4 regions of the Saccharopolyspora sp. ID03-671 genome follow, and region 3 is predicted to be linked to each of the others. Evidence: riboswitches for the same ligand, from Rfam matches in the RefSeq annotation. Region 3 holds a riboswitch; each other region holds the start of a gene.
What was found. Region 3 has a riboswitch for cobalamin ahead of REH65_RS23220 (putative cobaltochelatase). Riboswitches for the same ligand answer to the same signal wherever they lie in the genome.
Positions count from the first base shown of each region.

Region 1: linked by a shared signal. The riboswitch ahead of REH65_RS05090 (Rossmann-like domain-containing protein) and the one ahead of REH65_RS23220 (putative cobaltochelatase) in region 3 are both predicted to bind cobalamin.
Region 2: linked by a shared signal. The riboswitch ahead of REH65_RS06075 (ribonucleoside-diphosphate reductase subunit alpha) and the one ahead of REH65_RS23220 (putative cobaltochelatase) in region 3 are both predicted to bind cobalamin.
Region 4: linked by a shared signal. The riboswitch ahead of REH65_RS01065 (ABC transporter substrate-binding protein) and the one ahead of REH65_RS23220 (putative cobaltochelatase) in region 3 are both predicted to bind cobalamin.

Region 1 covers NZ_CP134054.1:1,079,918-1,084,907, forward strand. The annotation lists gene REH65_RS05080 (MFS transporter) at 1-606, opposite strand, end outside; gene REH65_RS05085 (PLP-dependent cysteine synthase family protein) at 603-1,733, opposite strand; gene REH65_RS05090 (Rossmann-like domain-containing protein) at 1,730-2,458, opposite strand; cobalamin riboswitch at 2,712-2,887, opposite strand; gene REH65_RS05095 (GNAT family N-acetyltransferase) at 2,986-3,552, shown strand; gene REH65_RS05100 (acireductone dioxygenase) at 3,666-4,238, opposite strand; gene mtnB (methylthioribulose 1-phosphate dehydratase) at 4,238-4,855, opposite strand; gene mtnC (acireductone synthase) at 4,848-4,990, opposite strand, start outside.
Region 2 covers NZ_CP134054.1:1,282,804-1,287,793, forward strand. The annotation lists gene REH65_RS06060 (sigma-70 family RNA polymerase sigma factor) at 1-719, opposite strand, end outside; gene REH65_RS06065 (VOC family protein) at 800-1,186, shown strand; gene rox (rifampin monooxygenase) at 1,345-2,754, shown strand; cobalamin riboswitch at 2,815-3,072, shown strand; gene REH65_RS06075 (ribonucleoside-diphosphate reductase subunit alpha) at 3,050-4,990, shown strand, end outside.
Region 3 covers NZ_CP134054.1:5,005,567-5,010,556, reverse strand. The annotation lists gene REH65_RS23220 (putative cobaltochelatase) at 1-1,505, opposite strand, end outside; cobalamin riboswitch at 1,544-1,729, opposite strand; gene REH65_RS23215 (GNAT family N-acetyltransferase) at 1,876-2,358, opposite strand; partial or broken gene REH65_RS23210 (S1 family peptidase) at 2,437-3,176, opposite strand; gene REH65_RS23205 (LysE family translocator) at 3,555-4,181, shown strand; gene REH65_RS23200 (MFS transporter) at 4,095-4,990, opposite strand, start outside.
Region 4 covers NZ_CP134054.1:220,170-225,159, forward strand. The annotation lists gene REH65_RS01060 (iron ABC transporter permease) at 1-642, opposite strand, end outside; gene REH65_RS01065 (ABC transporter substrate-binding protein) at 639-1,628, opposite strand; cobalamin riboswitch at 1,693-1,871, opposite strand; gene REH65_RS01070 (SDR family NAD(P)-dependent oxidoreductase) at 1,885-2,655, opposite strand; gene REH65_RS01075 (iron-siderophore ABC transporter substrate-binding protein) at 2,862-3,863, shown strand; gene REH65_RS01080 (MSMEG_1061 family FMN-dependent PPOX-type flavoprotein) at 3,893-4,498, shown strand; gene REH65_RS01085 (MFS transporter) at 4,619-4,990, opposite strand, start outside.

The sequences.
Region 1 (4,990 bases), 3.2 Mb from region 3:
CCAGCTGCCGAGCACGCTGCTGCCCTGCGGTTCGACTTCCCGGTGCGGCAGCACCGCGATCTGCGCGGCGGTGAGCGCGGCGAAGGCCAGGCAGGCCACCAGCGCGACCGCGCGGAAGTCGATGCTCAGCAGCAACGCGCCGAGCAGCGGCCCGACCAGGGTCCCGGCGTGGGCGAACACGTTGAACACCGAGAACGCTTCCGCCCGGTGCTCGCCCGCCTCGTGCATCAGGTAGGTCCGCACGGCGGGGTTGAACAGAGCCCCGGCCAGTCCGGTCAGCACCACGGCCAGGACCAGGCCCGGCAGCGAGGTGAGCAAGGCGAACAGGCCGAAGGCCACCACCCGCAGCGCGCAACCGAGGATGATCATCGGCCGGCAGCCGATCCGGTCGGCGGCGGTTCCTCCCACGAGGAACATGCCCTGCTGGCTCAAGTTCCGCACTCCGAGCACGAGTCCGACCACGGCCGCGCCGTAGCCGAGGTCGTGGCTCATGTAGGAGGCGAGGAACGGCAGCAGCATGTAGAAGCCGACGTTGATCCCGAACTGGTTGACCACCAGCAACCGCGCGGGCGTGGACAACCGCAGGAAAGCTCCCTTGCTCGTCATGATGTCGCGCCCTCCTCGCACACCGGGCACCACTGCCCCGAGGTGGCTCGTCGGCAGCACGGATCAGCCACGGTGCGGCACCGCGCCCACCGCCGGCCCACGGCCTCGCGCGGGTGGTCCACGGTGGAGGGCATGGCGGCGCGTGCGACCAAGTCGTGGTGCCGGCAGAAGTCGTCGTCGTAGATGGACTCCCAGTACCGGTCCGGACCGTCGGGGAAGACCGCCACGACCCGATCCGAATCGAGTTCCCGCGCGCACCACGCGGCGACCATCGCGGTCGAACCCGTGCTCCAGCCACCGCTGACGAAGCTGCGCGCGGCCAGCCTGCGGCACGCGTCGGCCGCCTCGGCAGGCCCCACCCAGTGCACCTCGTCGAACTGGTCGTAGGCGACGTTGCCCGGGTGGATGCTGCTTCCCAGCCCGCGCATCAGGCGATGCCCGGGCACTTGGCCGAACAGGCTCGACCTCGGCGAGTCGACGCCCACGACGCGCACTCCGGGCCACCGCTTGCGCACCACCGAGGCGATGCCCGCGCTGTGACCACCGGTTCCCACGCTGCACACCACCGCGTCGAGCTCGTCGAACTGCACGGTGAGTTCGCGGCCCATCTCCCGATAGCCCGCTGGGTTGTCCGGGTTGTTGTACTGATCCGGCCAGTAGGCGCCGGGAATCTCCGCCAACAGCTCGTGCACCCGGTCCAGCCGTGCCCGCTGCCACCCACCGACCGGATGTGGTTGCGGGACGATCTCCACGCGGGCGCCGTAGGCGCGCAACAACCGCCGGGTCATCTCGTCGAGCTCGGAGTCGGCAACGATGACCACCGGATGTCCCAGCGCCGAGCCCACGAACGCCAGTCCCACGGCGAGGGTGCCGCTGCTGGACTCGACCACCGCAGCCCCGGTGCGGAGCTCACCGCGCTCGCGGGCGCCGCGCAGCATCGACAGCGCAGCACGGGCTTTCATGGTCGCCGGACCGACCGACTCCAGCTTCGCCCAGAACCCCGGGTGCGGTCGCGGAAGCGGTGTCGCCACGCGCAGCACTGGGGTGTCGCCGATGAGATCGAGCAACGACTCGCACTTCCTGCCACCCGCGACACCGTCGGCGGCGCCCTGCTGCAGCGGGATCACCCTAGACCCCCTCGGTAGAGGTGGACGTCGGTGTCGCCGCCGCTGAGCCAGAAGAACGGGTACGGCTCGGCCGACAGCCCCGTGATCTCCTCGCCCAGCATCTCGCGGAACACCGCGCTCCCGCTCTGGGCGAACATCACCAACGGCAGCTCCCGCGACCGGCACAGCGCGGCGATGGAGTCGAACGTGCCGTTGCCGAGCACCATTCCGGACGCGAGCACCGCGTCGGCACCGTCGATCGCGCGCTGGTGATCGGTGAGGACGGGTTCCTCCCACTCCGTCACGCCGCCCTTGAGATCGCAGGGCACGTAGTCGATCCCGCGTTCGCGCAGTGCCGCCAGAAGCGAGTTGACCACCCCGACCACGGCGACCCGCCCGCCTGCCGGCACTTCGACCAGCTCAGCCACAGCACGGGCACGCGCCGTGGACTTCTCCAGCGAGGTCCCCGCGGGCACTCGCACCGAGCGCGCCCGCGGGTGCCGCGCGTGCGGCACCGCATCCCCCAGGCAGGCGTCCAGCGCGGCCACCCGCACCGCCGTCACGGGGTGCCGCAGCAGCTCGGCCAAATCGGCCCCGACGATTTCGCGCACGACCTCGTCGTCGATCTCACCGGGCTCGACCGCGCAGGAGCCCACCGCTGAGCCCACCCGCACGCTCAGCACCGCGTTCACATAACCGCTGCGGCGCCCCACGTGCTGCGCCGCCTGCACGGTCAGGAAAGCCACCGATGTCTTCGCCTCGACGGATTTCCCGTCCCGATCACCGATCACGCGTTCCAACGCCGAATGAGCGCGCTGCCGCGGAAAAGGAAAACTCACAGACACAGTTGTCTCCACATCGCAAGAGGAACGGCCACGAAGCGCATGGCCCTATGCGATGCGGACAGCAACGAGACGAGCCCTCGACAGGCCCGAAAATGACACGACGACCCACTGATCCGGACGCACCGGTGACCTCCTCCGGGGCTCCGCGACCCCGTACGAATCGGCGTGACGACGCGAGTCTCCTGACTCGTGGATCGACGTCGCCTTCAGCCTTCCCACCGGACACTCGGCAGTGGCTCGAACGAAGACGACTCCTCACTCACAGTGGCGGGACCGTGCCGGATTCACACCGGCTTCCTCCACGCCGTCACATGGATGTTCGAACCAACATCGCAGCAGGAACCGCGCGCAGTCAATCGCCAAGTGATATCTATTGCACAGATCTAGCAACAATGATGATCTGTTCATTTGAACATGTGGAGGTGGAAATGCTGCAGGAGAAAGTCCGCGTGCTCGGGGATTACGAGGTGCGACGCGCCCGCAGAGAAGACATCGACAATGCTCGGACGCTGATGTTGAACACCTTCTACTGGGTCATGGGCCACGGATACGTTGCCGAGTGGCACGCCGACGTGATCGACCTCGAACGAACCTACTTCCACACACCAGGCCAAGCACTGTTCGTCGCCACGCTTGGTGACGAAGTCGTCGGGACGGCCGCTGTCCGCGCCAGTGGGCCGAAGAATCCACCACACCCGAAGTGGATCGCCGACCGCTACGGCACACCCGGTACCGCCCAGCTGTTCCGCACCTACGTCAATCCCGAACACCGAAGGAACGGGCTCGCCCGTGCCCTGGTGGAGCAGTCATGCGAGTTCATCGCCGAAACCGGGCGTTATGACACGATCTACCTGCACACCAATCCGGCGATCGAAGGCGCAGAACCCTTCTGGCGCAGCGTGGCCAAGGAGATCTACGACGCGCGGAACCACAGCCAGTACAGCCCGACCATCCACTTCGAGATCCCGGTACCACCAGCCACGACCGGCACGTGACCTGCGCTCTCGCTACTGGTACCCCCCGGCATCAACGGATCGGGGTTCCCCGGCGCCCACCACACCGTTCACATCCTTGCCGTGGTCGCCGCGCGCAGCTCCGATCCTGTGGACTACTTCGAGGCGATCAAGGTGTCGAAGTCAGGGAAGGAGTCGGCGAGGCGGCTGCCGGTGAAGTTGCCGACCCAGCCGTCCTCGTCGTGGAAGAAGCGGACCGAGACGTAGTCCGGGCGAGTGCCCATGTCGAACCAGTGGGTCGTGTGGGCGGGGACGCTGATCAGGTCGCCCGCTTCGCACAGCACCGCGTACACGCGGTCGCCGACGTGGAGGTAGAACACGCCTGCGCCGCGGGCGAAGAAGCGATCCTCATCGTCGTCGTGGGTGTGCTCGGAGAGGAACTTCTCGCGAGCCACGGCCGCCTTCTCCGCCCACTCCGGCGTGCCCTCCGGGATCATGCTCATCGCGTCCACGAGCACGTAGCCCTCGGTGTCCACGACGCGCTGCACCTGGTCCGAGTACGCCTCGAGCACCTCGTCACATGTCGGCTCGGCCGGCAGGTCCACCAGCGGCCAGCGCTCGAACCGGACGCCCAGCTCCTTGAGCTCGGCGGCGATCTCCTCGCCGTCGGTGGACCGCAGCAGCACCTCGTCGGGGGCGTCGTCGGCCCACACCGTCAACAGCGTCATCACGCACTCCCTTCAACAACGTTCATGCTGGTGGCCGTGGCGAACCGGAGCAACCACTCCAGGCATTCGAGCCGGTGGCGAGCCTCGAGCAGGTCCTCGCCCCAGACGTAGACCCCGTGCCGCGCGACCAGCAGCGCAGGCGTGTCCGCGCGGAAGCCGCGTTCGAACGCATCCCCCAGCACCGTCATGTCCTGGCCGTTGCCGATCACCGGGATCGTCACGACGTCGTCGTGGGCGGCGCGGCCGAAGCCCTTGAGCATCTCCAGGTCCCGCAGGACGACACCGTCCGGCCAGCGCTCGGCGGCCAGCACCGGGGCCGGCGCGTGCACGTGGACCACCGCACCCGCGCCCGACACCGACGCGATCCGGGCGTGCAGGCCCGCCTCGGCCGAGGGCTTGCCGCCGTCGACGGCGATGCCGTGCTCGTCCACGACCACCGCGTCGTGCTCGGTCAGCTCGCCCTTGTCGCCGCCGCTGGCGGTCACCACCAGGCGCAGCGGATCCCGGGACAGCACCTCCGAGAGGTTTCCCGACGTGCCGCGCATCCAGCCCATCGCGGCGTAGCGCGCGGACTCGGTCGCCAAGCGCGCCCCGATCTCGATCACCTCGTCACCCACCGGGCACCACCTCGACCTCCGGCAGCTCCTTCACCGCGCGGTGCGGGCCGAAGTCGGCGTCGGCGAACGGCTCACCGGGACGGGCCAGGCCGACCGTGCGCCAGCCGGCCGCGGCGGCCGCGTCGAGTTCGGCGG
Region 2 (4,990 bases), 3.4 Mb from region 3:
AGCACCGGGTGGATTTCGGCGCCGCGACTCGCCCGGGACTGCCGGGCGATGTGCTCAGCTCCTCGATACACCTCAGGCCGCCTCCGGCCGCCGTAATCGGCGCGGAAGACGACGTCGGGGTCGAGCAGCCGCACCAGCTCGGCGAAGTCGCCGCCTGCAGCCGCGGCGAAGAACGCGTCCACCACCGCGCGCTGCCTGGCGTCGTCCTCGTCGGGGGCGGGTGGGGCCGCACCTCGGACGCGTCGCCGCGCACGACTCGCGAGCTGCCTGGCCGCCGCAGGGGTGCGGTCCACCAGCGGCGCGACCTCGTCGAAGGGCACCTCGAACATGTCGTGCAGCACGAAGGCCAACCGCTCGGCCGGGCTGAGCGACTCCAGCACCACCAGCAGCGCGAGGCTGACCGAGTCGGCGAGCAGCGCCTTCTGCTCCGGATCATCGCCGTCGGCCGAGACCACGGGGTCAGGCAGCGGGGTGTCGCCGAGCTCTTCACGGCGACGCCGACGTGAGCGCAGCAGGTGCAGCGCTTCGCGAGCGACGACCGTGGTCAACCAGCCACCGAGGTTGCCGATGTCGCCGGGCTCCGCGCGGCTCAGCGGCAGCCAGGCGTTCTGCACCGCGTCCTCCGCGTCGCTCACCGACCCGAGCATCCGGTAGGCCACCGCGCGAAGTCGCGGCCGGTGCTGCTCGAACCGCTGAGCGAGCTGGTCGTCTCCCGCCACCTGTCACACCGTCCCTCCGGCCGGGCTCATCAGGGTGAGCCCACCGGTCCACAGGATGTGACGACGAGGGAGGAACGGCCATGTCCGACAACGCCAGTGATTTCGTCAGCGTCAGGTACATGGTCGATGACGTCGACGAGGCCATCGACTTCTACACCGGCCATCTCGGCTTCACCGTTCGGAACGACTTCGCGCCGGCGTTCGCCGACGTCACCCGGGGAAACCTCCGGCTGCTGCTGAGCGGTCCGGCAAGTTCAGCCGGGCGGCCGATGCCGGACGGCGCGGTCCCCGGGCCAGGCGGGTGGAACCGGATCCACCTCATCGTCGATGATCTCGCTGCCGAGGTGGATCGGCTGCGCGCGGAAGGCGTTGATTTCCGCAACGACGTCGTCCGCGGTCCAGGCGGCCGGCAGGTCCTGCTGCGAGATCCGTCGGGCAACGTGCTGGAGCTGTTCCAGGCCCGCTGAGGCGCAGGGCGAAGTCGGCGGTGTTCTCCCCGCCGTGCTCAACATATAGCGCACCCCGGGGCTTGCGGCAAGGCCCCGGGGGTGGTGCAAACTCCTTTGAGCATGACCCGTGACCTGCGGATATGGGTGTTCGCGGCGCGGTTGGCCTGGGGGTTTTCGTGACTGATGCGATCGTGGTGGGGGCTGGGCCCACCGGGTTGATGCTGGCCGCCGAGCTGCGGCTGCGCGGAGTGGGCGTGGTCGTGGTCGAGGAGGCCGCCGAACCCACCGGTTTCGTGCGGGCGCTGGGGTTGCACGTGCGCAGCATCGAGATCCTGGACCAGCGCGGGTTGCTGGAGCGGTTCCTGGACGAGGGGACGAAGTACCCGCTCGGGGGCTTCTTCGCGGCGATCTCCGCGCCCGCGCCCACCGAGTTGGACACCGCGCACGGGTACGTGCTGGGCATCCCGCAGACCACCACCGAGCGGCTGCTGACCGAGCGGGCCCGGGAGCTCGACGTGGATCTGCGGCGCGGGTGCGGGCTGGTGGGGCTCGCCCAGGACTCCGACGGGGTCACGGCCGAGCTCGCCGACGGCTCCGAGCTGCGGGGACGCTTCCTGGTCGGGTGCGACGGCGGGCGCAGCACCGTGCGCAAGCTGTGCGGGATCGGTTTCCCCGGCGAACCGTCGCGGGCGGACACGCTGCTGGCCGAGGTGAAGGCGACCGCCTCCCCGGAGGAGATGGCGGCGGTGACGGCCGAGGTGCGGGAGACGCAGAAGCGGTTCGGGATCGGTCCGCTCGACGACGGGTGGTGCCGAGTGGTCGTGCCCGCCGCGGGTGTGGCCACCGCGCCACCGGGGCTCGACGAGCTGCGGAGTCGGCTGGTCGCCGTCGCGGGCAGCGACTTCGGCGTCCACTCCCCGCGCCGCCTCGCGCGGTTCGGCGATGCCACCCGCCAGGCCGAGCGGTACCGGTCGGGGCGGGTGCTGCTGGCCGGCGACGCCGCGCACGTCCACCCCCCGGTCGGCGGCCAGGGCCTCAACCTGGGGCTGCAGGACGCCTTCAACCTGGGTTGGAAGCTCGCCGCCGAGCTCGCCGGGTGGGCTCCGGACGACCTGCTCGACACCTACCAGGACGAGCGGCACCCGGTGGCCGCCGACGTCCTGGACAACACGCGGGCGCAGATGCAGCTGATGGCCACCGACCCCGGATCGCGGGCGGTGCGGCGGCTGGTGGCGGAGCTGATGGAGTTCGACGTGGTCGCCCGGCACCTGACGGAGAAGATCATCGCGACCGAGGTGCGCTACGACCTCGGCGACGAGAACCCCTTGGTGGGCAAGCGGATGCGAGACCTGACGCTGCGCGGCGGCCGCCTCTACGAGCGGATGCACGCCGGGCGCGGGCTGCTGCTCGACCAGACCGGCGGATTGTCGGTGGAGGGCTGGGAGGACCGGGTCGATCACGTCGTCGACGTCGCGGAGGAGCTGGACTCGCCCGCCGTCCTGCTGCGTCCGGACGGGCACGTGGCGTGGGCCGGGGACGATCGCGGCGAGCTCGCCGAGCGGTTGGAGCGGTGGTTCGGGAAGTGACTCATTTCTCGCTCCGACACGCCCATGTTGGTGTTGGACGTCGCCTCAGACCCCACATGTAGAGTGTCGCTCGCTGGTGGTTCACCGGGCCCGCGCGGGTCCGGTGTGGCAACAGGGAACCCGGTGCGAATCCGGGACTGCCCCGCAGCGGTGAACGGGAACGACCGCCGTCATCACGCACTGAACCCCTCGGGTTCGGGAAGCGACGGTTAGTAGGACCGGTCTCGTGGTGGGGAAGTTTTCATGAAAACTTCCCCGCCCCCGAACGAGACCGGACGCCCGTGAGTCCGAAGACCTGCCATCGGCGCGCGCACGACCGTGCGCGCCGTCCGGGACCTCGCGGGAGGGTCCACGCGGACATGCGACGAGCGCTGCCGTCGCGTCCTCGCGTGCTGTCGCCGCCGGTTCCGGGCACGACTTCCGAGCTCGCGAGGAGAGAGTCCCGGTGACCGACACCGCACTGTCCGAACCCATTCCGCTCACCCGGGCGTCCACCGTGGTCGAGCAGGCCTGCGCGGGGCTCGTCGACGTGGACCCGTCGGCGGTGCTCACCGAGGTCGAGCGCAACATCTACCCCGGGATCGGCGAGGCCGAGCTGAGCGAAGCGCTCATCATGTCCGCGCGCACGCTCGTGGAGTCCGAGCCGAACTACTCCCGGGTCACCGCGCGGCTGCTGCTGGACAAGCTGCGCGGCGAAGCGCTCAGCCACCTCGCCGGAACGCCGCGGCAGGCCGACCAGGACCAGATGCGCGACGACTACGCCGCCTACTTCGCCGACTACGTGCGGCACGGCATCGACCTGGGCCGGCTGGACCCGGAGCTGGCGCGCTTCGACCTGCCGCGCCTGGGCGCGGCGCTGGAGGCCGAGCGCGACCTGGCCTTCGACTTCCTGGGGCTGCAGACCCTCTACGACCGGTACTTCCTGCACGACGGCGGCACCCGCTTCGAGCTGCCGCAGGCGTTCTTCATGCGGGTCGCGATGGGCCTGGCGCTGCGCGAGGACGACCGCGACGCGCGGGCCGTCGAGTTCTACCGGCTGCTGTCGTCGTTCGACTTCATGGCCTCCACGCCCACGCTGTTCAACTCCGGGACCACCCGGCCGCAGCTGTCCTCGTGCTTCCTGACCACTGTGGACGACGACCTGCAGTCGATCTTCAGCTCGTACCGGAACAACGCGCTGCTGGCCAAGTACTCCGGTGGCCTGGGCAACGACTGGACCCCGGTGCGCGGCATCGGCGCGCACATCCACGGCACCAACGGCGAGTCGCAGGGCGTGGTGCCGTTCCTCAAGATCGCCAACGACACGGCGGTGGCGGTCAACCAGGGCGGCAAGCGCAAGGGCGCGGTGTGCGCCTACCTGGAGACCTGGCACATCGACGTCGAGGAGTTCCTCGACCTGCGCAAGAACACCGGCGACGACCGGCGGCGCACCCACGACATGAACACCGCGAACTGGGTGCCCGACGAGTTCCTGCACCGCGTCGAGGCCGACGAGTCCTGGACCCTGTTCTCCCCGGACGAGACCCCCGACCTGCACGACCTCTACGGCGAGGAGTTCGCCGAGCGCTACCGCGCCTACGAAGCCGCGGCCGATCGCGGCGAGATCCGGGTGTTCCGGCGGGTGCGCGCGGTGGAGCTGTGGCGGCGGATGCTGACCATGCTGTTCGAGACCGGGCACCCGTGGATCACCTTCAAGGACCCGTGCAACCTGCGCTCGCCGCAGCGGCACGCCGGCGTGGTGCACTCGTCGAACCTGTGCACCGAGATCACGCTGAACACCGCCGCCGATGAGGTCGCGGTCTGCAACCTGGGGTCGGTGAACCTCGCCCGGCACGTCACCGCCGACGGGCTCGACCGCGAACGGCTGGCCGCGACCGTGCGCACGGCGGTGCGGATGCTGGACAACGTCATCGACATCAACTTCTACACGATCCCCGAGGCCGAGCGGTCCAACTCCCGGCACCGGCCGGTCGGGCTCGGGTTGATGGGGTTCTCCGACGCGCTGCTCGCCCAGCGGATCCCGATGTCCTCGCCGGAGGCGGTGGCCTTCGCCGACCGCAGCATGGAGGAGATCAGCTACCACGCGATCGCGGCGTCGAGCCGCCTGGCCGAGGAGCGCGGGCGCTACGAGACGTTCGAGGGATCGTTGTGGAGCCGGGGCGTGCTGCCGATCGACTCGCAGGAGTTCCTGCGGGATTCCCGCGACCTGGACTCCTCGTCCACTCTGGACTGGTCT
Region 3 (4,990 bases):
ACGGCGCTCATCCGGTCGCGTGCGGCCATGGAGCCGGAGGCGTCGACGGCGAAGAGCACGAGGTTGCCCTCGCGGCCTTCGCGCAGGGCCCGGCGGACGTCGTCGGAGCGCAGGACCAGACCGGGTCCGCTGCGGCCGCGCGCGGCCTGGTGGGGCGCGGCGGCGGCGAGGGTGGCGGTGACGTGCAGGCCATGGCCGTCGACGGTGGTGGCGCGGGTGGTGCGTCCGCTGCGGGAGCGGGCGCGGGACCGGCGTCCGGGCGCGCCTTCGCCGAGCCCGGGCACTTCCAGCAGCCGGGCGCGGAAGGACTGCCCGGCGCCGACCGGGGAGCGTTCGGAGTCCCCACCTCCGGGCTGTTCCTGCTGCTCACCGCCTCCGCCGCCGTTCGGTCCGGTGGGCTCGTCCTGGGGTTCGCCGCCTCCACCGGGGCCGCCGTCGCCGCCTCCGTCGGGGTCGTCGTCCGGGTCTTCCGGCGCCTGGTCGTCGGCCTGCTCGGCGGCGTCGGACATCGCCTGCTGGAGCTGGTCCTCGGCCATGCCGGGCTCGTCGAACGGGTCGCGGCGGCGCCGGTGCGGCAGCGCGAGCCGGGCGGCGGCCTCGACGTCCTCCTCGGCGACGGCCCCGGCGCCGCGCCAGGCGGCGTGGGCGACGGCGGTGCGGGCGAGCACGAGGTCGGCGCGCATCCCGTCGACGTCGAAGGCGGCGCACAGCGCGGAGATCCGGCGCAGTTCGGAGTCGGGCAGCACGACGGTCTCGACGCGGTCGCGGGCGGCGCGGATGTGCTCGGCGAGTTCGGCGTCGGCGTCGGCCCACCGGGCGGCGAACCCGGCGGGGTCGGCTTCGAAGGCGAGCCTGCGGCGGACGACCTCGGTGCGGGTGCTGACCTCGCGGCTGGCGGCGACCTGCACGGTGAGGCCGAAGCGGTCGAGCAGCTGCGGCCGCAGCTCGCCTTCCTCGGGGTTCATGGTGCCGACGAGCAGGAACGACGCGGCGTGCGAGACGGAGACGCCGTCGCGCTCGACGTGCGCGCGGCCCATGGCGGCGGCGTCGAGCAGCAGGTCCACGAGGTGGTCGTGCAGCAGGTTGACCTCGTCGACGTAGAGGACGCCGCGGTGCGCTCCGGCGAGCAGGCCGGGCTGGAAGGCGCGGACGCCTTCGGTGAGCGCGCGTTCGAGGTCCAGGGAGCCGATGAGCCGGTCCTCGGTGGCGCCGACGGGCAGTTCGACGAGCTGCGCGGGCTTGCGGGTGGCGGTCTCGCCGTGCGGGGCGTCCGGGCACTGCGGGTCGGGGGCGGTGGGGTCGCAGCCGAAGCGGCAGTCGTCGACGACGTCCAGCGCGGGCAGCAGCGACGCCAGTGCGCGCACGACGGTCGACTTGGCCGTGCCCTTCTCGCCGCGCACCAGCACACCGCCGATGCGCGGGTGCACCGCGTTGAGCAGCAGCGCGAGCCGCAGGTCGTCGTGGCCGACCACGGCGGAGAAGGGGAAGCGGGGGGCAGCGGACATGCCGGTGTGGTTCCTTCCTCGGGGTGCGGACGCCCCGCTGTCGGGAACAAGGGGCCGCAGTGTCCTGACTCCCGGATCGTCACGTCCCTCCGGCCTTCCCAGGTCACCCCGGTGGCTCGCGCGGGAGGTCCGCTCCTCGGTCACAGTGGCGCCGACCGTGCCGGACTCGCACCGGCTTCCTGCCAACACCCCTTGCAAACGGATTCAGCTCGATGATCCCAGAAGGAGATCAAGCACCCAACCGCCGGCGCGGGAACTCACAGTTTCACGAGCTTGGCGGTGCGGGTAGCGGAACCTGATCGGCTCCGCGGACTCCGCGCGCCGCTCCTGATGCACGCCGACACGGAGTACTCGCCACGAAGAGGGAACCTCAACGACCGGCGGTGACGCTTGCTCGGCGGGGTTCGCGGCGCATGTCGACGTGCGGGATGCCGTCTTCGAGGTATTCGTCGCCGACCTCGACGAAGCCGAAGGACGCGTAGAAGCCCTTGGCGTAGGTCTGGGCGGACAGCACCGCGGGCGAGTTCTGCACCTCGGCGACGGCGGCGCGCATGAGCTTGCGGGCGATGCCGAGGCCGCGGGCGCTCTTGGCGGTGCAGACGCGGCCGATGCGGTAGGTGCCGTCGGGGTCCTCCAGCAGCCGGAGGTAGCCGAGCACGTAGTCGTCGGCGGAGTCGACCCAGAAGTGGCGGGTCGAGTCCTCCAGGTCGCGGCCGTCGAGCTCGGGGTACGGGCACTCCTGCTCGACCACGAAGACGTCGACGCGCAACCGCAGCATCCGGTAGAAGTCCGAGGCGTCGAGGTCTGCGGTGTAGGCGCGTTGCACGGCTGTCGCGAGCGGCTGAAGGGTCACCCTTACCTGGATATCACAGGGCTTCCCCGATCCCAGCATTCGCGGGCGCCGGGAGTTGTGCAGACCACTCGCCCCGCATCACGGCGCGTAGCTGGCCAGGCGGGTGTAGACGCCGGGCGTTCCGGGACGGCCGCAGCCGGTGCCGTAGGACACCACGCCTATGAGCCTGCCGTCGGCGACGATCGGGCCGCCGGAGTCCCCGCGCACGCGTCGCGGCCGCCTTCGGGGTAACCGGCGCAGAACATGCTGCGCGGGTCGTAGGTCGGGTAGGCGGAGCGGCAGGAGTCGTCGGGGGCGACGGGCACCTCCACGGAGCGCAGCGTGTCGGAGGCGGGCCCGTCCTCGCTGGTGCGGCCCCAGCCGTAGACGCGCGCCGCGGTGCCCGGCCGGTACGGCTCGGTGTCGCCGGGGGTGACGACGGGCAGCGGGCGCTGCGGCAGCGACGTGGCGAGTTCGAGCACGGCGAGGTCGTCGCCGGTGGTGAAGTCCTCGTAGCCGGGGTGCACCTTCACCTCGTCGACCTCGGCCTCGGTGCCCTCGGTGCTGCGCAGGTCGGTGCGCCCGGCGATCACGCGGATGTCCTTCGGGGAGCGCTCGGCCCCGGTGAGCGGGTCGTGCGCGCAGTGCGCGGCGGTGATGACCTCACCGGCGCGGATGAGGGTGCCGCCGCAGTACTGGTTGCCGTAGCGGTCGGTGAGCGCGACGACCCACGGCGCGTCCTCGGTGCTGGCGCCGGAGCCGCCGAGGATCCGGGACTGCGGCTGGTCGTCGCCGGTGATCGCCGGCCCGGCGTGGGCGACGGGGCTCCCGACTGCCATCGCGGTGACGGTTCCGGCGAGGGCGAGCGCGCGCAGCGCCCGGTTCTTGTCGATCGGTCCGTGGTCGTCGCGGCCCAATGCGGGTGCCTCCAGCTGTCGCGGTGATCGTGCGGAGCGGACACACCGTAATCACCCGCACACCGAAACATCACGAGGCGCAACTCACAGGTTCGCGGGAAAATATTTCGTTAAACTTGGTTCCGGAAACAAATCCTTTCGCGCTTGTCGCCGTCGACCGGCGCGCCTCCATCCCGCGGCGACGCGGACCCGGGGTCCCTCCACCACCGGCGTCCGCCGATTTCGCCTGACCGGATGACGAGATGAACCTGATCAAGCGACGCAGCAGCGGTTGCTGCCCGATTCGGAGAGGACTCCGCCGTGCTCCTGGACCTGACGCCGTTGCCCGCCTTCCTGCTGGCGAGCGCCGTCGTGATCATCACACCGGGAGTGGACGTCTTCCTGCTGCTGCGCACATCGCTCAACCACGGCCGCAAGGCCGGGCTGCTGGCGCTGGCCGGCATCCACACCGCCAGCGCGTTGCAGGTCGCGCTGGTCATCTCCGGGCTGGGGGCGCTGATCACCAGCGCGCCGGGCGTCATGGTGGCGCTGAAGTGGGTCGGCGCGGCCTACCTGCTCTACCTCGCGGCGACGATCGTGCGCGGCTACTGGCTGACCCGCCGCGAGACCGGCTCGCTGGACGTGCCGCCGCCGGAGGACGCCAACCCCTACCTGCGGGGACTGCTCAGCAACCTCACCAACCCGAAGATGCTGCTGTTCAGCCTCGCGTTCCTGCCGCAGTTCGTCGGCGCCTCGACGCAACCGGCGCTGCAGCTGGTCGCGCTGGGCGCGGTGTTCCTGCTGCTCGCCGCGATCTGGGAGGTGACGATCGTGCTCTCGGCCGCCGGGATCGCCGACCGGCTAAAGAACCCCCGAGTCTCGAAGTCGCTGGACGCGCTGAGCGCGACGGCCTTCGTGACCATCTCCATCGGCCTCGTCGCGAGCTGACAGCAGCGTCAGCAGCGCGAGCCCGGCCAGCACCAGCAGCACGACCGGCACCGACACCACCCCGGAGAGCAGGCTGATGACGAACGGCGTGCAGAAGCCCAGGTAGGCCAGCACCCACATGATCGCGGTCAGCCCGGCCAGCTCGGCGGGCCCGGCGATCCGGCCGACCATCGTCAGGCAGTAGGTCGACACGAAGCCGTAGCCGGTGCCCAGCGTCAGCGAGGCCAGCAGCCCCAGCCACGGCTGCACCTGCCACGCCGCGATCGCCGCCAGCACCAGCCCGGCGGCGATCGCCGGGAGCCCGAACACTGCCGTGGCCCGCACCCCGTTGCGGGCGATCCGGCGCGCCCACGGCTGCACGACCGCCCCGAAACCCGGCGCGCACAGCGTCGACAAGCCCGCGTAGAGCACCTCGAAGCCGGGTGCGTGGGCGGTGACCTGCGCGGGAAGGACCGCGAAACCGACGGTCGGGCACAGGAAGATCCACGGCGCCACCGGCGCCACCCGCCGCAGGAAGCGCGGGTCGCGCGCACCCCGCCCGCGCGGCGCCCCGGCCGCGTGCTCGACGCGGGTCTCCGGGCAGCGCCACGCAAGCGGCAGCGTCACCGCGCACAGCAGCAGGTGCGGAACGTAGGCGCTGACCAGCGGGAACGGGCCCCAGGTAGCGACCAGCGCGGAGGCCAGCCCGCTCACGCTGAAGCCGACGGCCAGCAGCACCCCGGCCCGACGCGCACCGGCCCCGTCCTCGGTCGCGGTCCCGAACGGCGGGTGCGACAGGTCCCGCACCCACGCGCTCCCGGCGGCCAGCA
Region 4 (4,990 bases), 2.3 Mb from region 3:
CAGCAGGCACACCGCGCACACGGCGCCCGAGACCGCGACGTCGTTCCAGCGCGCGCCGGACAGCGAGCCCAGCAGCCAGAACAGCACTCCCCGGGTCTGCTCGGCGTCGGCGGAGGTGATCACCACGAACGAGGTGAGCGCCGAGAACAGCTGCGTCCCGGCCACTCCCGCCAGCACCAGGTGCGTGGTGGTGCCGCCCGCCAGCGAGCCGAGGGTCAGCACCAGCGCGAACGCCACCAGCGCCCCGGCGAAGGCGCCGGCGGTGAGCCCGATCGCGCCCGCGCCGAGCCCGAGGATCACCACCAGCACCGCGCCGGTCGAGGCCCCGGCCGACACGCCCAGCAGGAACGGGTCGGCCAGCGGGTTGCGCAGCAACGACTGGAGCACCGCCCCGCACATCCCGAGACCGGCGCCGCAGATCGCGGCCAGCACCGCGCGGGGCAATCGCAGCTGCCACACGATGCCCTGCCCGATCCGCGAGACGTCGGTCTCGCCGAGACCGAGCCGCGCGCCCACGACCCCGGCCACGTCGGTGACCGAGAGGGGCGCCGGACCGAGGGTGACCGCCACCGCGATCGACAGCAGCAGCGCCGGGATCCCGGCCAGCACGATCAGCGGAGCGCGCACCCGTCCGGTCCTCACCTGCGCTCCAGCTCGGCGAGCCGGTCGGCCAGCCGCTCGATGCCGGTGATGGTGCGCAGGCTGATGTTCATCTCGGTGCCGGTCATCGGCATCCAGTCGCCGGCGGCCACCGCGGGCAGCCGCGACATCGCCGGGTCGGTGCGCAGGAACTCCTGCTTGGCCGCGAGGGAATCGCCTTCGCCGTCGCGGGTGAGATCGCCCAGCACCAGCAGGTCGGGGTCGCGGGCGAGCACGTCCTCCCACGACACCTGCGGCCACATCGAGGTCACGTCGTCGTAGGCGTTGCGCACCCCCAGTGCGCGGGTCATGATCGCCGGTGAACCGGTGGAGCCCGCCACGTAGGGGGATTCGGTGCGGGCGAACCAGAACAGCACCGAAGTGTCCTGCGCGGCAACGGCTTTGGCCCGCGCGGCGGCGACCCGCTGCTGCAGCTGCGCCACCAGCGCCTCGCCCCGATCGGTGACGTCGAAGATCGCCGCGATCTCGCGGACCTCGCGGTAGATGTCGTCGAGCTCGACCGGCTCGCCCAGCGGCGCCTCCTCCGGCAGGCAGTTGGAGGGCGAGAGGTAGGTCGGAACGCCGAGCTCGGCGAAGCGCTCGCGGGAGGCCACGCCCTCGTCGGTGAACACCGCTCGGTAAGCGCCCAGCACCGCGTCCGGTTCGGTGGCCAGCACCGACTCGAACGACGGGTTGTTGTCGGAGAGCCTGGGCACCCGGGCGTTGTCGGCGGCCAGCGCCGGGTCGACCGGGTCGGTCCAGGTCGCGGTGCCCACCATCCGGTCGGCCAGGCCGAGCGAGAGCATGATCTCGGTGGTCGACTGGTTCAGGCTCACCGCCCGCTTCGGCGGTTCGGACACCGCGACCTCGGTGTCGCAGTTGGGGATCGTCACCCGCGGCGGAGCGGACTCCGTAGCAGGTGCGGAGCAGGCGGCGAGAGCGGCGGCGCAGAGCAGCATCGAGCTCGTGCGCGTCCAGAGTCGGAACACGTCGTGCGGAAATCCTCACCCCGGGCCCATGCGCGAGACCCGGTCGGCCGATTCCCGGAACCGGGTGCGGCTCCGGGGAGCCGGCAGGTCTTCGGGCTCGGGCTCCGCCGGGCGAACCGCCTTCCCGGATCCGTGATCCAGTGGCTCGGGTTCGCCCGTCACCCCTACCGCTGCGCGTCAGCTCCGGCTTCCGACCGGATTCCCTCACGGCCACATGTGGCGACCGGCTCGAGATCGAGTCTAACGGGTTGGTCGCCTACTGGTGGGTGCCGCCGTCGACGCGGATCTCGGTGCCGGTGATGAAGGCGCCGTCGTCGGAGGCGAGCATCGCCACCACGCCTGCGACGTGCTCCGGCGGGGCGAAGCCGCTGCCCAGGGCGGGGGAGAGCTTGGTGAACAGGTCCCAGTCGGTGTCGGCGGGCAGCTTGTCGGCGGTGGTCTCGGTGATGCCGCTGCGGATCCCGCCCGGGACCAGCGACACCGCGCGCAGGCCCTGCTTGGCGTACTCCAGGGCGATCGCGTGGGTGAAGGACTGGATGCCGCCCTTGCTGGCCGCGTAGGCCGCCATGTACGGGTGGGCGAAGTTCGCCGACGTCGAGCTGAAGTTGATCACCACGCCGTTGCCGGTTGCCAGCAGCGCCGGTAACGCGGCTCGGGTGACCAGGAACGTGCCGGTGAGGTTGACGGCCAGGATCCGGTTCCACAGCTCCAGCGAGCACTCGTGCGTGCGCGCCGTGTGCAGCGTTCCGGCCGCGTTGACCAGCACGTCCAGCCCGCCGAGCTGCTCGGCGCAGGCGGGGACGGTGAAGTCCACGGCGTCCTCGGCGGCGATGTCCAGCGGCAGCGTGCCCAGCCGGTCGCAGGTCCCGGCCTCGGCGGCGAGCCGGGCGGTCTCCTTCAGCCCGGCTTCGTCGATGTCGGTGGTGAGCACCCGGGCACCCTCGTCGAGCAGCCGCAGCACGCTGGCCCGCCCGATCCCCGACGCTCCGCCCGTGACGAGCACGCGCTTGCCGTTGAGCCTGTCCATCTCGCGTCCTTCCGCAGCTCCCGACCGTCGTGAAGCTCAACGCGCGAGCGCGCGTGAAGTTGCTCATGCCCCCGGCTATCCAGTTCGCCGGCCGTCCAGTTCGGACGAATGTGACGAAGGTCGGTGACGCTCGGTAGGGCCCGCCCTGGACGCCGCACTGAGGGTTGGTTAAGTTAGGCGCACCTAAGTACGAGTGAGGTGTGGACATGCGCTGGATGCGGACCCTGGGACTGATCATGACGGTCCTGCTGGGAATCGCCCTGACCGGTTGCGGCGCAGCCGGTCCCGAGGGGGAGCAGCCCGCGGCCGGATCGGCCGACGGTCAGTTCCCGGTCACCATCAAGACCGCGTTCGGTGACGTCACCGTCCCCGAGCGTCCCCAGCGCGTCGTCGCGCTCGGCTGGGGCGACGCCGAAACGGCGCTGAGCCTGGGAGTGCAACCGGTCGGCGCCGCCGACTGGCTGCCCGTCGGCGGGGACGGCGTCCCGCCGTGGATCCCCGCCGACAAGCGCTACACCACGCCGCCGAAGATGCTCGGCACGATGGAGGTCGACATGGAGAGCGTCGCGGCCCTGCAGCCCGACCTCATCCTCGACACCCGCGCCAGCGGCGACAAGGAGCGCTACAACCTGCTCAACCGGCTCGGCGTGCCGGTGGTGAGCATCCCCGAGGGCGGCGGCGAGTCCTACCTGACCACCTGGGACCAGCAGCTCGACATGGTCGGCAAGGCGCTGGGCAAGCAGGCGGAGGCCGCGCAGCAGAAGGCCGACCTCGAGGGCAAGTTCCAGCAGGCCGCCGCCGCGCACCCGCAGTGGGCGGGCAAGACCGTCGCGGTCGGCGCCAAGATGGTCGGCTCCTACGGCGCCTACGTCAACGGCGGGTCCCGGCTGGAGTTCATGGAGCGGCTGGGCTTCCGCCAGTCGCCCGCCGTGCAGCAGGTGGCCGGGAGCAACTTCTTCGTCAGCGTCTCCCCGGAGCGGATGGACCTGTTCAACGCCGACCTGACCGTGATGTTCCCGATCGGGCTGGCCGCCTCCGAGATCGACCGCGACCAGATGTTCCAGCAGGTGCCCTCGGTCCGCGAAGGCCGCTCGGTGGTGCTGCACGACGAGCAGGCCACCCAGGCGTTCTCGGCGGGGACCGCGGCGGGCATGTCCTACGCGGTCGACAAGGTCGTCCCGCTCATCGAGCAGGCCAAGCAGGGCTGATCGACCCCGACCGGCAAGGAGAACGACGCGTGACCTCGTGGGACCCGGCCGAGGCCGAGCACGTCACCTCGGCGGCGCAGCTCCGCGAGATCGTCGAACCGCCGCACCCGGAGATCGCCGAGAAGGTGGTCTCCGGGATCGACGGCGTCAGCCGCGGCTTCATCGAGCGGTCGCGGCTGTTCCTCGTGGCCACCACCGGCGCCGACGGCAGGCTCGACGTCTCGCCGCGCGGTGACACCGCCCGCAGCGTCGTCGTCTTCGACGACGGCAAGACGCTGGCCTACGCCGAGCGTCCCGGCAACCGCCGGGTGGACGGGCTGCACAACATCTTGGAGAACCCGCAGGTGGGGATGCTGTTCATGATCCCCGGCGTCACCCACGTGCTGCGCGTCAACGGCACCGCCACCGTCGTCCGCTCGGCCCCCTTCATGGCCGACCTCGCCGTCAAGGGCACACCCCCGGAGCTGGCGGTCGTGGTCACGGTCGAGGAGCTGTTCGTCCACTGCGGCCGGGCCCTCCTCAAGTCCGGCCTCTGGCGCCCCCACACCTGGCCGGAGGGCGACCACCCGGGCGTCATGGCCCTCTTCGAATCCCAACAGGCCCTCAAGACCGACCCACCCCGGACCACCCCCTGACGCGCTCCGCAGGGCGCGTCATGTCGAAAACCCCGGTTTTCACGCGACGAAAACAGCGGTTTTTGACGCGTGAAAACCGGGGTTTTCGACACGGGGTGGGGAAATTCGCAGGTGAGGGGGTTATGTGGTGACTCGTTCGGGGGAGCGGGGTGGTGCGGTGGGGACCACCGGGACTGCGAGCAGGGCGCAGCAGCCGGCGATGGCGAAGGCGATCGGGTAGCCGGCGGCGGCGATGACCGCGCCCATGATCGGCGGGACGGCGGTGGCCGTGAGTGATTGGCCGGTGTTCTGGGCGCCCATGGCGCGGCCGCTCCAGTGCGGGCCCGCGATCTCGGCGACCGCGGTGAAGGCCAGCCCGTTGTGGGCGACCGCGACGATCGAGGCCACGACCATGAAGGTCAGGGCCAGGGGAGTGCCCGACAGGGCGGCCAGCCCGCCCATCGCGATCGCCGAGCCGAAGGCGAAGTAGCGGATCGGCCGCAACCGGCTGCC